One region of the Mesorhizobium sp. WSM4814 genome, then DNA from elsewhere that is predicted to be linked to it. Evidence: riboswitches for the same ligand, from Rfam matches in the RefSeq annotation. Region 1 holds a riboswitch; the other holds the start of a gene.

Region 1 (14,589 bases):
GGTGATCCTCGGCGAAAGCGGTTCAGGAAAGAGCGTCAGCACCAGCACGGTGATGGATCTCGTCGACTGCCCGCCAGGCGATATCGTGGCCGGCTCCTGCTTCTTCGACGGCGTCGAACTGTCGGGCCTCGGCGCCGAGGCGCGCCGAAGCATCAACGGCCGCAGGATTGCGATGATCTTTCAGGATCCGCTCGCCTATTTGAACCCGGTCTACACGGTGGGGCGCCAAATCGAGGAGGTCTTTGAGAGCCACGGTGCGGCAGCCGGCAAGGGCGCACGCGCCAAGACGATAGAGCTGCTTCGGCGCGTCGGCATTCCGGAGTCGGAAAACCGCGTCGACTTCTATCCGCATCAGTTCTCGGGCGGACAACGCCAGCGCGTGATGATTGCCATGGCGATCGCGCTGAAACCGGACATCCTGATTGCCGATGAGCCGACGACCGCTCTGGACGTCAGCGTGCAAGCGCAGATCCTCGATCTGCTGCGCGATCTCCAGCGCGAAACCGGCATGGCGTTGATCATGATCACCCATGACCTCGAAGTCGCCGCGTCCATGGCGGACCGGATCATCGTCATGAACGGCGGCAAGGTCGTCGAGACGGGCATCGCCAGGGAGGTCTTCAGCAATCCGCAGCACGCCTATACCCGCCGCCTCATCGCCGCCCTGCCCCACGGCAACGCAGCGGAGGCGCCCAACAGGCGTTCGACGGCGATCGCCGGCGAGACGCTGCTCAAGGTGGAACATCTCACCAAGCACTATGAGCTTGCTTCCGGAGCTTTTAGCAGCAAGCGGACGTTCAAGGCGGTGGATGACATAAGCTTCGAGGTCAGGAGAGGAGAAACGCTCGGCATCGTCGGCGAGTCCGGGTCCGGCAAATCGAGCGTCGCGCGCATGCTGCTGGGGCTGAACGCGCCAAGCGCCGGCAAGGCGGTCTTTGCCGGTGAGAACATCTTCGACATGAATGGAACGCGCCTTATGGCGTTTCGGCGCAAGGTCCAGATGGTCTTCCAGGATCCATACGGATCGATGAATCCGCGCATGCGCGTTTATTCGATCATTTCCGAACCCTGGGTGATCCACCGCGATATCCTGCCGAAGGACAGGTGGAAGGCTCGCGTGGCAGAGCTCCTGGAATTGGTGGGGCTGTTGCCGGAGCACGCCGAGCGCTACCCGCACCAGTTTTCCGGCGGCCAGCGACAGCGCATCGCCATTGCGCGCGCGCTTGCCAGCGAGCCGGAACTGATCGTCTGCGACGAGGCGGTTTCGGCGCTCCACGTCTCTATCCAGGCGCAGGTGATCGACCTTCTGGCCGACCTTAGGACCAGGCTCAGCCTCTCCTATATCTTCATCACCCACGACCTGCCGATCGTGCGCCATTTCGCCGACCGGATCATGGTCATGAAAGACGGACGGATTGTCGAGGAAGGCCAAACCGCGGCGCTGTTCGGGGCGCCTCGCCACGACTATACGCAAAGCCTGCTGCAGGCTGTGCCCAGGCCCAAATGGCTTACGCAGGCTCAATAGTTCCTGGATATCGGCCTCGATTGTCCGCGCGCGCCCAGCTAGCGTTGCCGACTGATGGGCCGAATGCGCTTGACAAAATGGCGATCGCCCGCTCAATTTGACCCATTCACCAGGGGGGTCCCGGCAAGGGGCTGAGATACTGCTGGCTTTCGCGGCGCAGTGACCCGTTGAACCTGATCCAGTTCATACTGGCGTAGGGACGGTGCAAGCGCTTTGCGGGAGTCCATGCCCGAAAACCTGTAAGCAGGCCAACCAGAGCGTCTTTTCATCCTTCCGGCACAGAACTGGGTCTCCAATGCATGAGCAAAGGAGCCTCAATATGAATGCCCTGACCCCAGCCGTCTCAACGGGACCGCTGCCTGCCTCACGGAAAATCCACAAGTCCGGCGTCCTCTATCCTCACATTAAGGTGCCGATGCGGGAAATCGCCGTCCATCCGACGGCGGGCGAACCGCCTGTCACCGTTTACGATCCGTCCGGCCCCTATACGGACCCGACTGTCGAAACCAGCATCGAAAAGGGCCTCGCCAGGTTTCGCCATGAATGGGTTACGGCACGCGGCGACGTCGAATTCCACAATGCCCGCAGTGTCAGGCCGGAGGACAACGGCTTTGCGTCAGGTGAGCGCCTGACGCCGGAATTTCCCGTGCGCCACCGGCCGCTAAAGGCAAAAACGGGCCAAGCGGTGACGCAGCTTGCCTATGCGCGCGCCGGGATCATCACCCCCGAAATGGAGTTCGTCGCCATTCGCGAAAATCTCGGCCGCGAGAGCTTACGCGGCGGGATGCAGCGCGACGGCAACTCTTTCAGCGCGGCGATCCCGGACTTCGTCACGCCGGAATTCGTGCGCGACGAGATAGCGCGCGGACGGGCTATCATTCCAGCCAACATCAACCACCCGGAGAGCGAGCCGATGATCATCGGCCGCAATTTCCTGGTCAAGATCAATGCCAATATCGGCAATTCAGCCGTCACCTCGTCGATGGCCGAAGAGGTCGAAAAAATGGTCTGGGCGATCCGCTGGGGAGCCGACACCGTCATGGACCTGTCGACCGGTCGCAACATCCACAACATCCGCGAATGGATCGTCCGCAATTCGCCTGTGCCGATCGGAACCGTGCCGCTCTACCAGGCGCTTGAGAAGGTCGGAGGGATCGCCGAGGACCTGACCTGGGAAATCTACCGCGATACGCTGATCGAACAGGCCGAACAGGGCGTCGACTATTTCACCATCCATGCCGGTGTGCGGCTGCACTACATCCCGCTGACGGTCGACCGGGTCACCGGCATCGTGTCGCGCGGCGGCTCCATCATGGCCAAGTGGTGCCTGCATCATCACCGCGAAAGCTTCCTCTACGAGCATTTCGAGGAAATCTGCGACATCTGCCGCGCTTACGACGTGTCGTTCTCGCTCGGCGATGGCCTTCGTCCCGGCTCGATCGCCGACGCCAACGACGCGGCGCAGTTCGCCGAACTGGAAACGCTCGGCGAGTTGACAAAGGTCGCCTGGGCCAAGGATTGCCAGGTCATGATCGAGGGGCCGGGCCATGTTCCGATGCACAAGATCAAGGAGAACATGGACAGGCAGCTCGAAGTCTGCGGCGAGGCGCCCTTCTACACGCTTGGGCCGCTGACCACCGACATCGCACCCGGCTACGACCACATCACCTCAGGCATCGGCGCGGCGATGATCGGCTGGTACGGCACGGCGATGCTCTGCTATGTCACGCCCAAGGAGCATCTCGGTCTCCCCGACCGCAACGACGTCAAAACGGGCGTCATCACCTACAAGATAGCCGCGCACGCCGCCGACCTCGCCAAGGGTCATCCGACGGCGAAGGTCAGGGATGACGCCCTTTCCCGCGCACGCTTCGAGTTTCGTTGGGAAGACCAGTTCAACCTGTCGCTCGACCCCGAAACCGCGCGCTCCTTCCACGACGAGACTTTGCCGAAGGAGGCGCACAAGCTGGCGCATTTCTGCTCGATGTGCGGGCCGAAATTCTGCTCGATGCGCATCTCCCACGACATTCGGGCCGAGGCACAGAAAGAGGGCATGGCGGCGATGGCCGCGAAGTACCGCGAGGGCGGCAATCTTTACATGCCGGTGGACGGCGAACCGCCCATGCCGAAGATGCCGGAGCCGTCATGAGGCTGCTGGTCAAAGGGGCCGGCGTCGCCGGCCTCACCGCCGCCTTCGAACTCGCCGCCCGCGGTGCTGCGGTAACCATTGCCGAGACCCGGCATGGCCTTGGCGGCAACGCATCATGGATGGCCGGCGGCATGCTGGCGCCCTGGTGCGAGCGCGAAAGCGCCGAGCAGCCGGTGCTGGATCTCGGACGCGATGCCGCCGACTGGTGGGATGCGGTCCTGCCGGGCCATGTCACGCGGGCCGGAACGCTCGTTTTGGCAATGCCGCGGGATGCGGGCGAACTCGACCGGTTTGCAAGCCGCACGTCGGGTCATCGGCGGATCGACGAAGACGAAATCGCGCTCCTGGAACCCGATCTCGCCGGCCGCTTCCGTCGCGGGCTGTTCTTTCCGGGCGAGGCCCATCTCGACCCACGCCGAGCAATGGCGGCGCTGCATGAAAAACTCGCCGCAAGCAGCGTCGAGTTCCGCTTCGGAATGGACGCCCTGCACATGACGGGATTCGACCGCGAGATCGACTGCATGGGAATGGCGTCCAGCGATGAAAGGCTTCGCGGCGTTCGCGGCGAGATGCTGATCCTGCGTACACCGGACATCTCGCTGTCGCGCCCGGTCAGGCTGCTGCACCCGCGTTTGCCGCTCTATCTGGCGCCGCGCGCCGACCACCATTTCATGGCGGGTGCAACGATGGTCGAGAGCCTGTCCACGGAGCCGGTCACGGTACGGGCGATGATGGAACTCCTGAACGCCGCCTATTCGGTTCATCCCGCCTTCGGCGAGGCCGCGATCGTTGAGACGGGCGTCGGCATTCGCCCGGCGTTTTCCGACAACCTGCCGCGCGTCGAAGCGCATGGCAGGACCGTCGCGATCAACGGGCTCTACCGCCATGGTTTCCTTCTGGCCCCCGCCATGGCGCGTCGGGCGGCCGACCTTGTTTTCGATTCTGACAAACCGGTGGAACTTGCTGATGAAACTGACGGTCAACGGCGAAGCGCATGAGATCACCGCCGCCACCCTGGCGGAGCTTCTCGCAGCACTTGACTACGAGGGCAACTGGCTCGCAACGGCCGTAAACAGCGACCTTGTGCACGCGACTGAGCGGGCGCTGTTCCAGCTGAAGGACGGCGACCGGATCGAAATCCTCTCACCCATGCAAGGAGGTTAGTAACGTGATCGAGCTTTACGGAACCAAGCTTCCGTCGCGCCTGCTTCTCGGCACCGCACAGTACCCCTCGCCCTCCATTCTTGCCGATGCGGTCAAGGCATCCTGCGCGTCCGCGGTGACCGTCTCATTGCGCCGCGAAATGGCCGGGGGCAAGGGTGGCGAGAAATTCTGGTCGCTTATCCAATCGCTGCGGCTGCATGTCCTGCCCAACACGGCTGGTTGTCACTCCGTCAAGGAAGCCGTCACGACCGCAAAGATGGCGCGCGAGGTCTTCGGCACGAACTGGATCAAGCTCGAGGTGACCGGCAATCATGATACGCTGCAGCCGGATGTCTTCGGCTTGGTCGAGGCCGCGCGGATCCTGTGCGAAGACGGTTTTGCAGTATTTCCTTATACGACGGACGATCTCGTCGTCGCCGAGCGATTGCTGGAAGCCGGATGCAGGGTGCTCATGCCCTGGTGCGCGCCGATCGGTTCTGCGCTTGGACCGGTAAATATCACCGCGCTCCGCTCGATGCGCGGCCATTTCCCGGATGTCCCGCTGATCGTGGATGCGGGCCTCGGCCGCCCATCTCACGCGGCTCTCGTGATGGAACTCGGCTTCGACGCGGTGCTCCTCAACACGGCAGTGGCCAAGGCCGCCGATCCGATCGGCATGGCGCGCGCGTTCGGCAAGGCGGTCGATGCCGGCCGTGAGGCCTATCGCTCCGGCCTGCTCGAGCCGCGCGACCTCGCCGTCCCATCGACGCCGACAATCGGCCGGGCAATCTTTCAATGAAACTCGATCCTTTTTATCTGATCGTCGATAGCGCCGCCTGGATTGAAAGGCTGGCGCCGCTCGGCGTCAGGCTGATGCAGCTTCGCGTCAAGAACCTCGACGAGGCTGCGTTGCGCGCCGAGATCCGCAAGGCGAAGGCTTTGTGCGCCCGATACAAATGCCAGCTCATCATCAATGACTTCTGGCGGCTGGCGATCGAGGAGGACTGCGATTTCATTCATCTCGGACAGGAAGATCTGCAAGCGGCGGACCTTACCCGGATCAGGGCTGCAGGTCTCCGTCTCGGCCTCAGCACGCACGACCATCTCGAACTCGAAACAGCCCTTGCCGCCAGACCGGACTATATCGCGCTCGGCCCTGTCTATCCGACCATCCTGAAACAGATGAAATGGGCGCCGCAGGGGCTCGAACGGCTTGGCGAATGGAAGCGCCGGATCGCGCCGACACCTCTGGTCGCGATTGGCGGCCTCAATCCCGACCGGATCGAGGGCGTCTTCGGTGCCGGTGCGGACAGCGCCGCGGTAGTGACCGACATCACATTGGATGCCGATCCGGATGCGCGAACGCGCCAGTGGATCGAAAAGACGAGCCGATGGCGTTGAGGCGCGAACCGCATGTGCTTGTCGTCGGCGGCTCGGACTCCAGCGGCGGCGCCGGCATAGCCCGCGACATTGAGACGATCTCCGCCCTCGACTTGCGCACCTGCCTTGCCGTTACCACCGTGACGGTGCAGACGCATGAAGCCGTCACGCAAATCCACAATTTGCAACCCGGTCTGGTGGCCGATCAGATGCGTGCCGCGCTGCAAGCCAATGCGGTCGGGGCGATCAAAATCGGCATGCTCGCGACGGAGCAAACCATCGTCGCCGTCGCGGATGTGCTGCGCCAAAACCCACAGATACCGGCAGTCATCGACCCGGTGCTGGTCTCTTCTTCGGGTTGGCCCCTTCTGGACACAGGCGCTATCGGCGTCCTGAAGCATGAACTCATCCCGCTTTGCCGTCTCGTCACACCCAACCTCATCGAACTGGCTGTCCTTGCCGGCTCAGACCTGGCCATCGACGAGGACGGCGCATTGCAACAAGGTCAGAAATTGCTCACCGCCGGATTGCAAGCCCTGCTGATCAAGGGCGGCCACGCCGCGGGGTGTCGATCGACGGACATCCTGCTGCGCGCCGATCAAGAGCCCATCCGCTTCGATGCGCCGCGTCTTGGCGGATCGATGCGCGGGACGGGCTGCGCGCTGGCCAGCGCCATCGCCGCGCACCTGGCAAACGGAAGCCTGCTTGAAGACGGCGTGCGCAAAAGCAAGCTGTTGGTTTTCGAGAAGTTTCGGAAATCGATCTCTCGGGATTGAGGCGGTTGAGCTTGGCGGGGGCTTTTCTGGGCAGCAAGCTGGCGGCCGGTTCTTCGCCTTCCTTCGGAGAGTCTCTCAGACAGCACGCGAAGTAAATCGCCTTGTCGGGTCTTGTCTCAAGCGATGTCGTCGCGAATGCAGGCCTTCAAATGGCCATCGGACGTTGTTGCCCGTAATGGCGGGACGATGCCGGCGCAAGCGTCGAGGGCAACCGGGCAGCGGGTTCGGAAAACACACCCGGTCGGCGGATTTGCCGGGCTTGGAATGTCGCCCTTCAGCACCTGCCGGCCTTGCCTGGCCAGCGGGTCGAGCGACGGAATGGCCGAGAGCAGCGCGCGCGTATAGGGATGCTGCGGCCGGGCATAGAGCGCGGCAGCGGGCGCGACTTCCATGATGCGGCCGAGGTAGAGAACGATCACCGTGTCGCAGATATATTCGACGACGGCCAGGTCATGCGAAATGAACAGCATGGTCAGGCCGAGCCGGACCTGCAGGTCGCGCAAAAGATTGATGATCTGCGCCTGAATGGAGACATCGAGGGCAGAGACCGGCTCGTCGGCGACGATGAATTCGGGTTCGAGCGTAAGCGCCCGGGCGATGCCGATGCGCTGGCGCTGCCCGCCCGAAAATTCGTGGGCGTAGCGATCATAGGCATCGGCCGGCAGTTCGACCGCAGCAAGCGCCTTCTCAGCCTTCTCCCGCCGCTCGCGCCTGCTGCCGATGCCCTGAATATCGAGGCCTTCGGTCAGGATCTGACCGATGGTCATGCGCGGCGACAGGCTGGCGAACGGATCCTGGAAAATATACTGCATCTTGCGGCGCTGGCGAGCCAGAGGCCCGGCGCTCAGCTTGGTGATATCGACGCCGTCAAACCTTATTTCGCCGGATGTCGGCTCGATGAGACGCAGCACCGAGCGGCCGATCGTGGTCTTGCCCGACCCAGATTCGCCGACGAGGCCGACCACTTGGCCGCGCGCGATGTCGAAGGAAATATCGTCCAGCGCCCTGACGACAGGACCGCGCGAGAACGCCGTCGGCGCAAAATGCTTCGTCAGGTTCCTGACTGAAAGGAAGGGAGCGTCCACTGTCAGAGATCCTCCCAGCGCAAACAGCGGCTTTGCTGGGTCGACGTCGCCGCGAACAATGGCGGTACAGCAGTGCGGCAGGCATCGACAGCCAGGGCGCAACGCGGCGCGAACGAGCAACCCTTGGGCAGCAAGGCAAGCGATGGAACATTGCCGGCGATGGTCGGCAGCGGCGTTCCTGCTGCCTTCAGCGTAGTGGCCTGGCCAAGCCGCGGCACCGAACGCATCAGCCCGGCGGTGTAGGGATGACGCGGACGGTTGAACACCTCGCTCACCGGACCCGATTCCACGATGCGCCCGGCATACATCACCGCGACCCGGTCGGCGATTTCGGCAACGACGCCGAGATTGTGCGTGACGAACAGAATGCCCATGCCGCGTTGCGCCTGCAGCGCGGCCAGCAGGTCGAGAATCTGGGCCTGGATGGTGACGTCGAGGGCGGTGGTCGGCTCGTCGGCGATCAACAAGGTCGGATCGCACGACAAGGCCATGGCGATGGTGGCGCGCTGGCGCATCCCTCCCGACAGCTCATGCGGGTATTGCCGCGCCCGCCGATCAGGGTCGGGAATGCCGACCTGAGCCAGCAGCCGCACGGCATCAGTGGCCGCATCACGGTGCGATCTGCCGAGATGGATGCGGATCGGCTCGGCGATCTGTTCGCCGATGCTGTAGACCGGATTGAGGCTGGTCATCGGCTCCTGGAACACCATGCCGATGTCGTTGCCGCGCACCTTGCGCAGCGACTCGGGATCGAGGCCGATCAGTTCGGTGACCGTGCCGTCCCTGCGCCGCAGCGCGATCGAGCCCTCGGCAATGCGTCCGACCTTCTTCGGCAGCAGGCCGATGATCGACAGGCTGGTGACCGACTTGCCCGATCCCGACTCGCCGACCAGCGCAACCGTCTCGCCCGAACCTATCACCAGGTCGACGTCCTGCACGGCGGCGATGTCGCGTCCGGCGATACGGAACACCGCTCGCAGACCGGAAATCGAGAGGATCGGAGCGTCCACGGTCAGCGCAGCAAGCCGACGTCGCGAAGGATGATGTCGACCTTTGCGGCTTCCTCGTCGTTCAGGCTGCGTTGCGGCCGCGCCATGGTGTTGGAGGCGATGATGCCGAGGCTCCTCATCGCGGTCTTGAAGGCACCGACGCCGGCCGAGCCGGCGCTCGTCCTGCCGAGCGAGATCCAGACGATCTCGAACAGCTTCAACAGCCGCTCCTGCTCCAGGCGGGCCTCGGCGTGCTGACCCGCCTGCATCAGGTTCCACAGCCTGACGTAGCCGTGCGGGTCGACATTGGCGAGGCCCGGCACGACCCCATGCGCGCCCATGGCAAGCACGCTGTCGACCAGGATCTCGGACCCGGTCATGCCGAAAAAATTCGGGTCGTTGGCCATGTCCTTGAGCACATAACGCAGATTGCCGTCGTCACCGCTGGAATCCTTGATGCCGGCGATAACGCCCTCGCTGGCAAGGCCGACGGTGGTCTGGCGCTCCAGCTTAACATGGACGCAGACCGGGATGTCGTAGGCGATGATCGGGATGTCGACTGCGTCCTTGATGTAGCGGAAGTGATCGCCGATCTCGGGCTGGCTGGTGCGGGCATAGAACGGCGCGGTGACCACGACGGCGTCAGCGCCGGCCGATCTGGCTGTCAGGACGTGGTTGATGACGCGATCGGTTGTCGGGTCGATGACCCCGGCGAAGATCGGAACGCGGCCATTGTTGACCTTGACCGCGTGCTCGATGATGGCCCGGCGGCCGGCCTCGTCATGGAAGACCACCTCGCTGGTCGAGCCGAGCACGAACAGGCCGTGAACGCCGCCGTCGAGCAGGTTTTCGATGGTCCGCGTGAACGACGCAAAATCGACACTGAGATCGGAATGGAGTGGGGTGACGACGGGTGGCACGACACCGGTAAACAGGGGCATTTTTTCAAAAACCTTCAGGTCAGTTGAGATCGGAACGAGGGTCGAATGCATCGCGCAGGCCATCGCCGATGAAGTTGATGGCCAGCACGGTGAGCACGAGTACGGCGCCGGGAAACATCCATTGCCAGGGGTATTGCTCGAGCACCACGGTGGAGCGGGCGAGATTGAGCATGTTGCCCCAACTGGCTTCGGGCGGTGCGATGCCGAGGCCGAGGAAGGAAAGGCCGGCTTCGAGCAGAATTGCATTGGCGATCTGCAGCGTGGCGTAGACGACAAGAATGTCGATGCAGTTCGGCAGGCCGTGGCGGAACAGGAGATGCGGCAGCCCCGCCCCCATGCCACGGGCGGCGACGACGAAGTCGCGCTCGCGCAGCTCGAGCAGCCGGGCGCGCACCATGCGCGACAGCACCGGCCAGGAGAGCAGCGAGATCACCAAGATGGTCGGCGCGATGCCGGTGCCGGCGATCGAAGCGAGTACGAGCAGGAAGATCACCGGCGGCAGCGTCATTGCGAGGTCGACGAAGCGCATCACCGTGCCGTCGACAAGGCGCCCGCCGAAGCTGGCGACAGCGCCGACCAGGAAGCCGATGACGATCGAGATGGCGACCGAGCAGACGGCGACCAGCAGCGAGATCCGTCCGCCTTGCAGCAGCCGGGCCATGACGTCGCGGCCGACGCCGTCGCTGCCGAGCCAATGAATGGCGGACGGCCCCTTGTTGATCGCCCTGAGATCGATGGCGTTGGGGCTGAACGGCCACCACAGGGAATAGGTCGAGACCGCCAGCAGAATGGGGACGACGATAAGCAGACCGGCGCGCGCGGCACGATTTTCAAAGAACCGGCCGAGCGCGCGGCGAAGCGGTCCCTTGGTTTGCGGCCCGGCTGTCGGGTCGATTGTCGGAGCTGGTGCGGTGATCGTCATCACGACACCTGGATGCGCGGGTCGACGACGGCATAGACGATATCGGTCAGGAGATTGACCAGAATGACGCAGATGCCGATTACCAGAGTGGCGCCCATGATCACCGGGTAGTCCCTTGTGCCGACGGCGTTGACTAGCAGCAGGCCCATGCCCGGCCAGTTGAACACGCTTTCGAGGAAGATGGCGCCGCCGATCGCTATGCCGACCGTCGACCCGATCAGGGTGATGACCGGTAAAAGCGCATTGCGGGTTGCATGCTTGATGATCACCCAGAATTCGCGCACGCCCTTGGCACGTGCGGTCCGCACATAGTCCTGGTTGAGCACTTCCAGCAGCGACGCGCGCATGTAGCGCATGATCAGCGCGGCGTGTCCGATGGACAGCAGGCAGGCGGGCAGGACCAGGTGCGCGAGCACGTCCGCTACAGAAAAAGGCGCGCCGGCGGTCTGCATGCCGCCTGATGGCGCCCAGCGCAGCAGCACCGAGAAAAAGTACAGTCCCAGAAGTGCCGTCAGAAACGCCGGGCTGGAGATGCCGACGAAGGAAACCACCGACAGCGCGATGTCGGGCAGCGTGTTACGGCGGACGGCGCTGAAGATGCCGGCGGAAATGCCGAGCACGATGGCGATGGCCAGGCCGGTGCCCATCAACAGCGCGGTCGGGCCGATGCGCTCCATGACCAGCGGCAGCACGCCAACGCCGCTGCGCTGGATCGAATAGCCGAAGTCGCCGCCGAGCGCAGCGCGAAGCCAGGCGAGGTATTGCACGGGAAGCGGCTGGTCGAGCCCAAGCCGGTCGCGCAGGACTTCGAGGTCGGAAGCCGACATCGGGCTGGACGGATTGATATAAGCATCGATCGGATCGCCGGGCGCCAGCCGCAGAAGGATGAAGATGAGGACGCTCAGGGCGACCAGCATCAACAGTCCTGTAGCGCTGCGGCGGGCAATGAAACTCAGCATTGGCTGTCCGTGGCGATGGTGAGCGGAGCCGGCATCGTGCCGGCCCGTATCATTGGCGGGCCGGAATGGCCCGCCAGCCGTTTTACTGGATGTCCCAGCGTTCCGGGTGAGCCGCATAAGGACCGCCGCCCGGCGCCGGCGTCCAGACAAAGTCACGTAGCTTGTTGGAGGCTACGCCATAGCGGTTGGCCACCCATAACGTCGCCCAGGGCAGATCCTTGTTCATCACCTTGCAGACTTGCTGCCAGGATTGATCGATCTTGGCCGGATCGGTCTGGGCGAGCGCAGCGTCCAACGCGGCGCTGAGATCATCGAACTCGATGCGCATGGTGTTGAAGCCTGCCGGCGGAATCTGGGACTTGTTGAGACCCGGGCTGATGCCGGCCGGATTGGGACCGTTCTGCAGGCCGGCATAGACCATCGCAAACGCGTTCCAGTCCGGCGTGCCTTCCTTGTAGACGATGCCGTTATAAGTCGGCGTATCGACGACGCGCGGCACCACATTGATCCCGACCTCGGCCAGCATCGACTGGATGGCAGCCATCACGTTGGCAGCTTGCGGCGAGCCGTAATAGGTCAGCAAGGTGATCGGCTTGTCGCCGTTGATCTTGTCCCAGCCCGCCTCGGCAAGCAGAGCCTTGGCCTTGGCCGGATCATAGGCATAGGGTTCGAGACCTTCGGGAAGCAGGTGCGGCGCGACGTAGCCGCAATTGGCCGGTTTGGCCGCGCCGCCATAGAGGCTCTCGATGATGGCATTGCGATCGATCGCGTACATGATCGCCTGGCGCACGCGAAGATCCTTAAAGAGCTCGACCTTCTGGTTGAGGCCGATGTAGTTGACCACATAGGAGGCGCCCTCGATCACCTTGAAATTGCTGTCGCTCTTGAAGGTTACCGCGTCGTCGGGCTCGACATAGGTGAACTGGATTTCGCCGGCGCGCAGCGCCGCAACGGCCGCCGCCGGGCTCTCGAAATACCTGTTGATGAGCACGTCGACCTTCGGCTTGCCGCCGCGATAGTCGTCATCCGCGGCCAGTTCGACATATTGATCGCTGACATAGCGCTTGAACTTGAAGGGGCCGGTGCCGACCGGCGTCGTGGACCACCAGGTGCTCGTGGCCAGCGTTTCCGGCGGCATCGCGGCCAGGGCATGCTCCGGCAGGATCATCACCTGCGAGAGAATCGACAGGAAGGAGCCGTTGGGCTTCGACAATTTGACGACCACGGTGCGATCGTCCGGCGCGTCGACCGACGCGATGTCGCCGAGGCGCGCGGCAAACAGGCTGCCGGAGGCCTTGTTCCTGGCGAGCTCAAGCGTGAACTTGACGTCCTTGGATGTGAACGGCTTGCCGTCGTGCCAGCTCTCCTGGGCAAGGTTGAACGTGTAGGTCAGCTTGTCCTCGCTGACCTTGTAGTCCTTGGCCAGATCGCCTTCGAGTTCGGTCAGTTCGGCGTTGTAGATGACCAGCGGTTCAAAATAGGTGCTGAGCCAGGTAAAGCCGCCGGTCGCAGCCAACGGATTGAAGTTCTTGGGAAAGCCGCCGGGGCCGACATCGAAGCCTCCGGTGATGGTCTTGGCGCCCTGTGCCTGGACGCTGGTGGCAAGGCTGATGCCGCCGAGCAGCAGCCCGGTGATGGCCAGATGACGAGCTATAGTTCTGATGCGCATGGTTTCCTCCCTTGGCATTGTCAGGTAGTTCGGCGTTGGGTCAGGTAATCCGGTTTTTGGCGATCACTTGCTGAATACCCCTGTAGTGGTCGTCGAGGCGCTCGCGCGCCCGGTCGACGTCCTTGGCGGCGACCGCCTCGACGATCTCGTGATGGTCACGCCAGGTCGCCAGCGGCGTCGGATTGTCGAGGCTGGTGAAATTCGAGGCCTTGTTGAACGCCACCCAGAAGATGTCGATCAGCGCGCTCAACATGTGATTGTTTTGGCAGCGGAACAGCAACTGATGGAATTGCTGGTCCTCTTCGGCAAAGCTCTCCTGGCGCTCGGCGCGCCGCCGCATGCTTTCGGTCAGCTGGCGCAGCGCGGCGATGTCTTCGGCGCTGATCATCTCGATGGTTTTTGCGATCAGGCCGGTCTCAAGGACGCGGCGGATCTCGCGCAGTTCCTCGACGTCGCGCAGCGAATCCTGCAGGCCGTATGCCAGATTATCCAGCAACGGCTTGAACGAGAATTCCTTGACGAACACGCCGATGCCGCGACGCGTCTCCAGAATGCCGATCGACTCCAGCGCCTTGATCGCTTCGCGCACCGAGTTGCGGCCGACGCCGAGCCGCTGCGCCAGGAAGGTCTCCGGAGGCAAGGGGTCGCCCGCCTTGAGCTGGTTGCTCTGGATATATTTCCTGAGGCTTTCCTGCACGCTGACGTGAAGCAGCGGCGGTCGGGCCAGCGGTTCGATCGATTTTTGGTCCGGGTTCAACTTGGGTTCCGAGCTCAACTTGGGTTCCGGCATTTTTCTCCCAGCGCCGCTGCAATTGCGGCCGATGGCGCGTCGCAAAGCGGTCGATGATTGTAGCATAGCGACTTGTAGGATATCCTGCAAGCAAGAGGATTACACGCTGAATGAAGATCGTCCTGGCCGGCTCAAGCCATTGGCACGCCGAAATGCATCTCGACGCTGCACGTTTTTGCGGCGCCGAGATTGCCGGCATCTGGGATGAGGACGCGCAGCATGCGCGCGCCTTCGCGACGCGCCATCATTTGCCGTTCATCG
Region 2 (3,681 bases), on a different contig from region 1:
GACAGCCATTCGTCGACCCAGGCCTTGCGGTTGGCGGCGACCTCTTCGGGGCTGAAAAGCAACGTCTTGGTCGGCTTGACGAGCTTCTCGAAAGCCGGATTGAGCGGCTTCTCGGTCTTGCCGGCAGGGAACATCCAGTTGGTCTCGGGAATGACATCCTGGAATTTCGGCCCGGTCATGAAAGTCAGGAACTGTTTCGCAAACGGGTTCTTCGCACCTGATTTGGTGATGCCGGCAACCTCGATCTGCAGATACGCGCCCTCGTCGAAGGGCGCTGCCTGATAGCGTTGGGTGTTTTCGGCGACCATATGATAGGCCGGCGACGTGGTATAGGACAGCACCATCGGCGCCTCACCCTTGGTGAACAGGCCGTAGGCCTCGCTCCAGCCCGGCGTCACGGTGAGCACCTTTGCCTTAAGCTTGGCCCAGGCTTCGGGCGCCTTGTCGCCATAAACCGACTTCACCCACAACAGTAGGCCGAGACCGGGCGTCGAGGTGCGCGGATCCTGAATGACGATCTTTTCATCGGCATTGCCCTCGACCAATTCCTTCAGGCTCTTCGGCGGCGTCTTCAGCTTTTCGGTGTCGTAGACGACGGCGAAATAACCATAGTCGAACGGCACGAAAATATCGTCGCTCCAGCCGCCCGGCACCTTGACGTCGATGACGGCACCATGCGGCGAAAACAGGCCGGTGGCCTTGGCTTCCGCCGTCAGATTGGTGTCGAGGCCGAGCACGATGTCGGCCTTGGTCGCGGCCCCTTCCAGCCTGACGCGGTTGAGCAGGGCGACGCCGTCGGCGACCGCGACGAATTCGAGAATACAGCCGCATTCGGCCTCGAACGCCTTCTTGACCGCCGGGCCTGGACCCCATTCGGCGGTGAAGCTCTCATAGGTATAGACGGTGAGTTTTTCCTGCGCGGATGCCGGCCCGGTGCCGGCGAGAACGGTCGCCGCGAGCAGCACTGCCGAAACAAGTGTGTATAAAAACGTGCGCATCGGCGCCTCCTTCGTTGGCGTTGAAGGGAATTGAGGCGTCGGGTTGTCCGAAACGTCTAATCCCTCCGCCGGTACAAACCGGATCAGGTTCAGCGGGTTGGCAGGTTGCCTCTCAGCCGGTCCGCGAAGATCGCGTCCAGCACCCCGTTAGAGCGCTTCGACACATAGGCCCGGCCCATCTGCGGCGCAAGCGGAAGTTTGCCGGGCATCCAGACCGCGGCCTTCCGTTTCGCAAGCAGGGCTGGTAAGGGCCACGCATATGAGCAAATTCACCATCCTGCTTGGCGGCGACCTTATCCGCACGCCGCTGCTCGACCGCCAGGTCGAAGGCACGCGTGTCATCGCCGCCGACGCCGGCATCAGCCATGCCCGGACTCTGCGCCTGACGCCGGAACTCTGGGTCGGCGACTTCGATTCGGTGCCGGCGGATTTGCCGGACGGGCTCGCCGCCGTGCCGCGCCAGGTGTTTCCGGCAGAAAAGGACAAGACCGACGGCGAACTGGCTATCGCCGCCGCGCTCGAACGCGGCGCGACCAGCCTCGTGCTCGCCGGCGCGTTCGGCGGCAAGCGCACCGACCACGCCTTCCTGCACCTGGCGCTCGGCGTCCGGCTGGCCGAGGCAGGGACAGAGGTGCTTTTGACCAGTGGCGCACAGGAAGGCGTGCCCTTGCTTCCCGGAAAGGCCGGCTTCGACTACGCCGACGGCACGCTGTTTTCGATTCTCGGCTTCTCCGACCTTGCCGGTCTGACCGTGACCGGCGCCAAATGGCCGTTGAACCATGTCGAGGTGGCGTTCGGCTCGTCGCTGACCATTTCCAACGAGGTCAAGGGCCGGCTCGAAGTCGCGCTGGGCAGCGGCCGCGCGCTGTTGCTCGCCCATCCATTCCCCCTACCTGAAAGCTGACATGGCGCCGCCGCTTCTCAATCTCGACGGGATAAAACTGACCTTCGGTGGCACGCCGCTGCTCGACGGGACGGAACTGACGGCGTCGGCGGGCGACAAGATCGCTCTGGTCGGCCGCAACGGCTCGGGCAAGTCGACGTTGCTGAAGATCGCTGCGGGATTGATCGAGCCGCAGGATGGCGAGGTGTTCCGCCAGCCTTCGGCAACAGTGCGCTACCTGCCGCAAATGCCCGACATGGATGATTTCGCCAGCGTCCGCGCCTATGTCGAGGCGGGGCTCGGACCCGCCGACGATCCCTACCGCGCCACCTATCTGATGGAGCATCTCGGCCTGTCCGGCGAGGAACGGCCGAACGATCTCTCCGGCGGCGAAGCCCGCCGTGCTGCCCTGGCCCGCGTCATGGCGCCGGAGCCCGACATTCTCCTCCTCGATGAGCCGACCAACCATCTCGACCTGTCGGTCATCGAATGGCTGGAGGAGGAGCTTGCCCGCACCTCTTCGGCGCTGATCGTCATCTCGCACGACCGCCGCTTCCTCGAGCGCGTGTCGCGCGCCACCGTCTGGCTCGATCGGGGCCAGACCCGCAGGCTGGACAAGGGCTTTGGCCATTTCGAGGAATGGCGCGACACCGTTCTGGAAGAAGAAGAGCGCGAGCAGCACAAGCTTGGCCGCCAGATCGTGCGCGAGGAGCACTGGCTGCGCTATGGCGTGACGGCAAGGCGCAAGCGCAACATGCGCCGGCTCGGCGAACTGCAGACCATGCGCCAGCGCTTTCGCGGCCATCGTGGCGCCGAGGGTGCGGCGACCATGGTGGCCAGCGACGCCGCCGAATCGGGCAAGCTGGTGATCGAGGCCAGGAACATCGAGAAGAGCTTTGGCGACCTCACCGTGGTCAGGGGTTTCTCGACCCGCATCCAGCGCGGTGACCGCGTTGGCCTGGTCGGCCCGAACGGCGTCGGCAAGACGACGCTGCTGAAGATGCTGACCGGCGAATTGAAGCCGGACTCAGGCACGGTGCGACTCGGCACCAATCTGGAGATCGCCACGCTCGACCAGAAACGCGAGGCGGTCAACCCGCAAGAGACGCTGGCGCAGTATCTCACCGACGGCCGCGGCGAGAACCTTGTCATCAACGGCGAGCAGCGCCACGTCGTCTCCTACATGAAGGACTTCCTGTTCAAGCCGGAACAGGCGCGCACGCCGGTGCGCGAGCTTTCGGGCGGCGAGCGGGCGCGGCTGCTGCTCGCCCGTGTGCTGGCGCGGCCGGCAAATCTTTTGGTGCTGGACGAGCCGACAAACGATCTCGACATGGAGACGCTGGAACTGCTGCAGGAACTGGTCGCCGGTTTTGCCGGCACCGTCATCCTGGTCAGCCACGACCGCGATTTCCTCGACCGCACGGTGACCAGCCTGATCGCGCCGGAAGGCGGCGGCCGCTGGATCGAATATGCCGGCGGCTATTCCGACATGCTGGCGCAGCGCGGCGGCACCAGGCTGGACGACCGCAAGGCACGGCCGAAGGCCGAGACGAGTGAAGTGGCGGCGGCAGCCCGGACCGAGGCAACGGCGCCGAAGGGCCCGGCGAAAAAACTGTCGTTCAAGCAGAAATTCGCGCTGGAATCGCTGCCCAAGAAGATCGACGCGGTGACCGCCTCGATATCACGGCTGGAGGATAATATCGCCGACCCGGCCTATTACGAGCGCGACCCGGCCTCATTCCAGAAGACCATCGCCGCGCTCGACAAGGAGCGCGCCACGCTGGCAGCGCTCGAGGAGGA

The links. A riboswitch is a leader RNA that binds a small molecule or an ion and turns the genes downstream of it on or off. The one in region 1 is predicted to bind thiamine pyrophosphate.
Region 2: another riboswitch for thiamine pyrophosphate. It lies ahead of thiB (thiamine ABC transporter substrate binding subunit); the one in region 1 lies ahead of thiC (phosphomethylpyrimidine synthase ThiC).

The regions. Positions count from the first base shown of each region.
Region 1 covers NZ_JBVVQT010000004.1:93,804-108,392, reverse strand. The annotation lists gene AC0L2V_RS08965 (ABC transporter ATP-binding protein) at 1-1,525, shown strand, start outside; TPP riboswitch at 1,627-1,743, shown strand; gene thiC (phosphomethylpyrimidine synthase ThiC) at 1,845-3,674, shown strand; gene thiO (glycine oxidase ThiO) at 3,671-4,672, shown strand; gene thiS (sulfur carrier protein ThiS) at 4,641-4,838, shown strand; gene AC0L2V_RS08945 (thiazole synthase) at 4,843-5,616, shown strand; gene AC0L2V_RS08940 (thiamine phosphate synthase) at 5,613-6,218, shown strand; gene AC0L2V_RS08935 (hydroxymethylpyrimidine/phosphomethylpyrimidine kinase) at 6,209-6,973, shown strand; gene AC0L2V_RS08930 (ABC transporter ATP-binding protein) at 7,090-8,058, opposite strand; gene AC0L2V_RS08925 (ABC transporter ATP-binding protein) at 8,061-9,068, opposite strand; gene AC0L2V_RS08920 (dihydrodipicolinate synthase family protein) at 9,071-9,988, opposite strand; gene AC0L2V_RS08915 (ABC transporter permease) at 10,008-10,910, opposite strand; gene AC0L2V_RS08910 (ABC transporter permease) at 10,910-11,869, opposite strand; gene AC0L2V_RS08905 (ABC transporter substrate-binding protein) at 11,952-13,538, opposite strand; gene AC0L2V_RS08900 (FadR/GntR family transcriptional regulator) at 13,579-14,328, opposite strand; gene AC0L2V_RS08895 (Gfo/Idh/MocA family protein) at 14,439-14,589, shown strand, end outside.
Region 2 covers NZ_JBVVQT010000016.1:100,419-104,099, forward strand. The annotation lists gene thiB (thiamine ABC transporter substrate binding subunit) at 1-998, opposite strand, end outside; TPP riboswitch at 1,042-1,155, opposite strand; gene AC0L2V_RS22370 (thiamine diphosphokinase) at 1,258-1,902, shown strand; gene AC0L2V_RS22375 (ABC-F family ATP-binding cassette domain-containing protein) at 1,904-3,681, shown strand, end outside.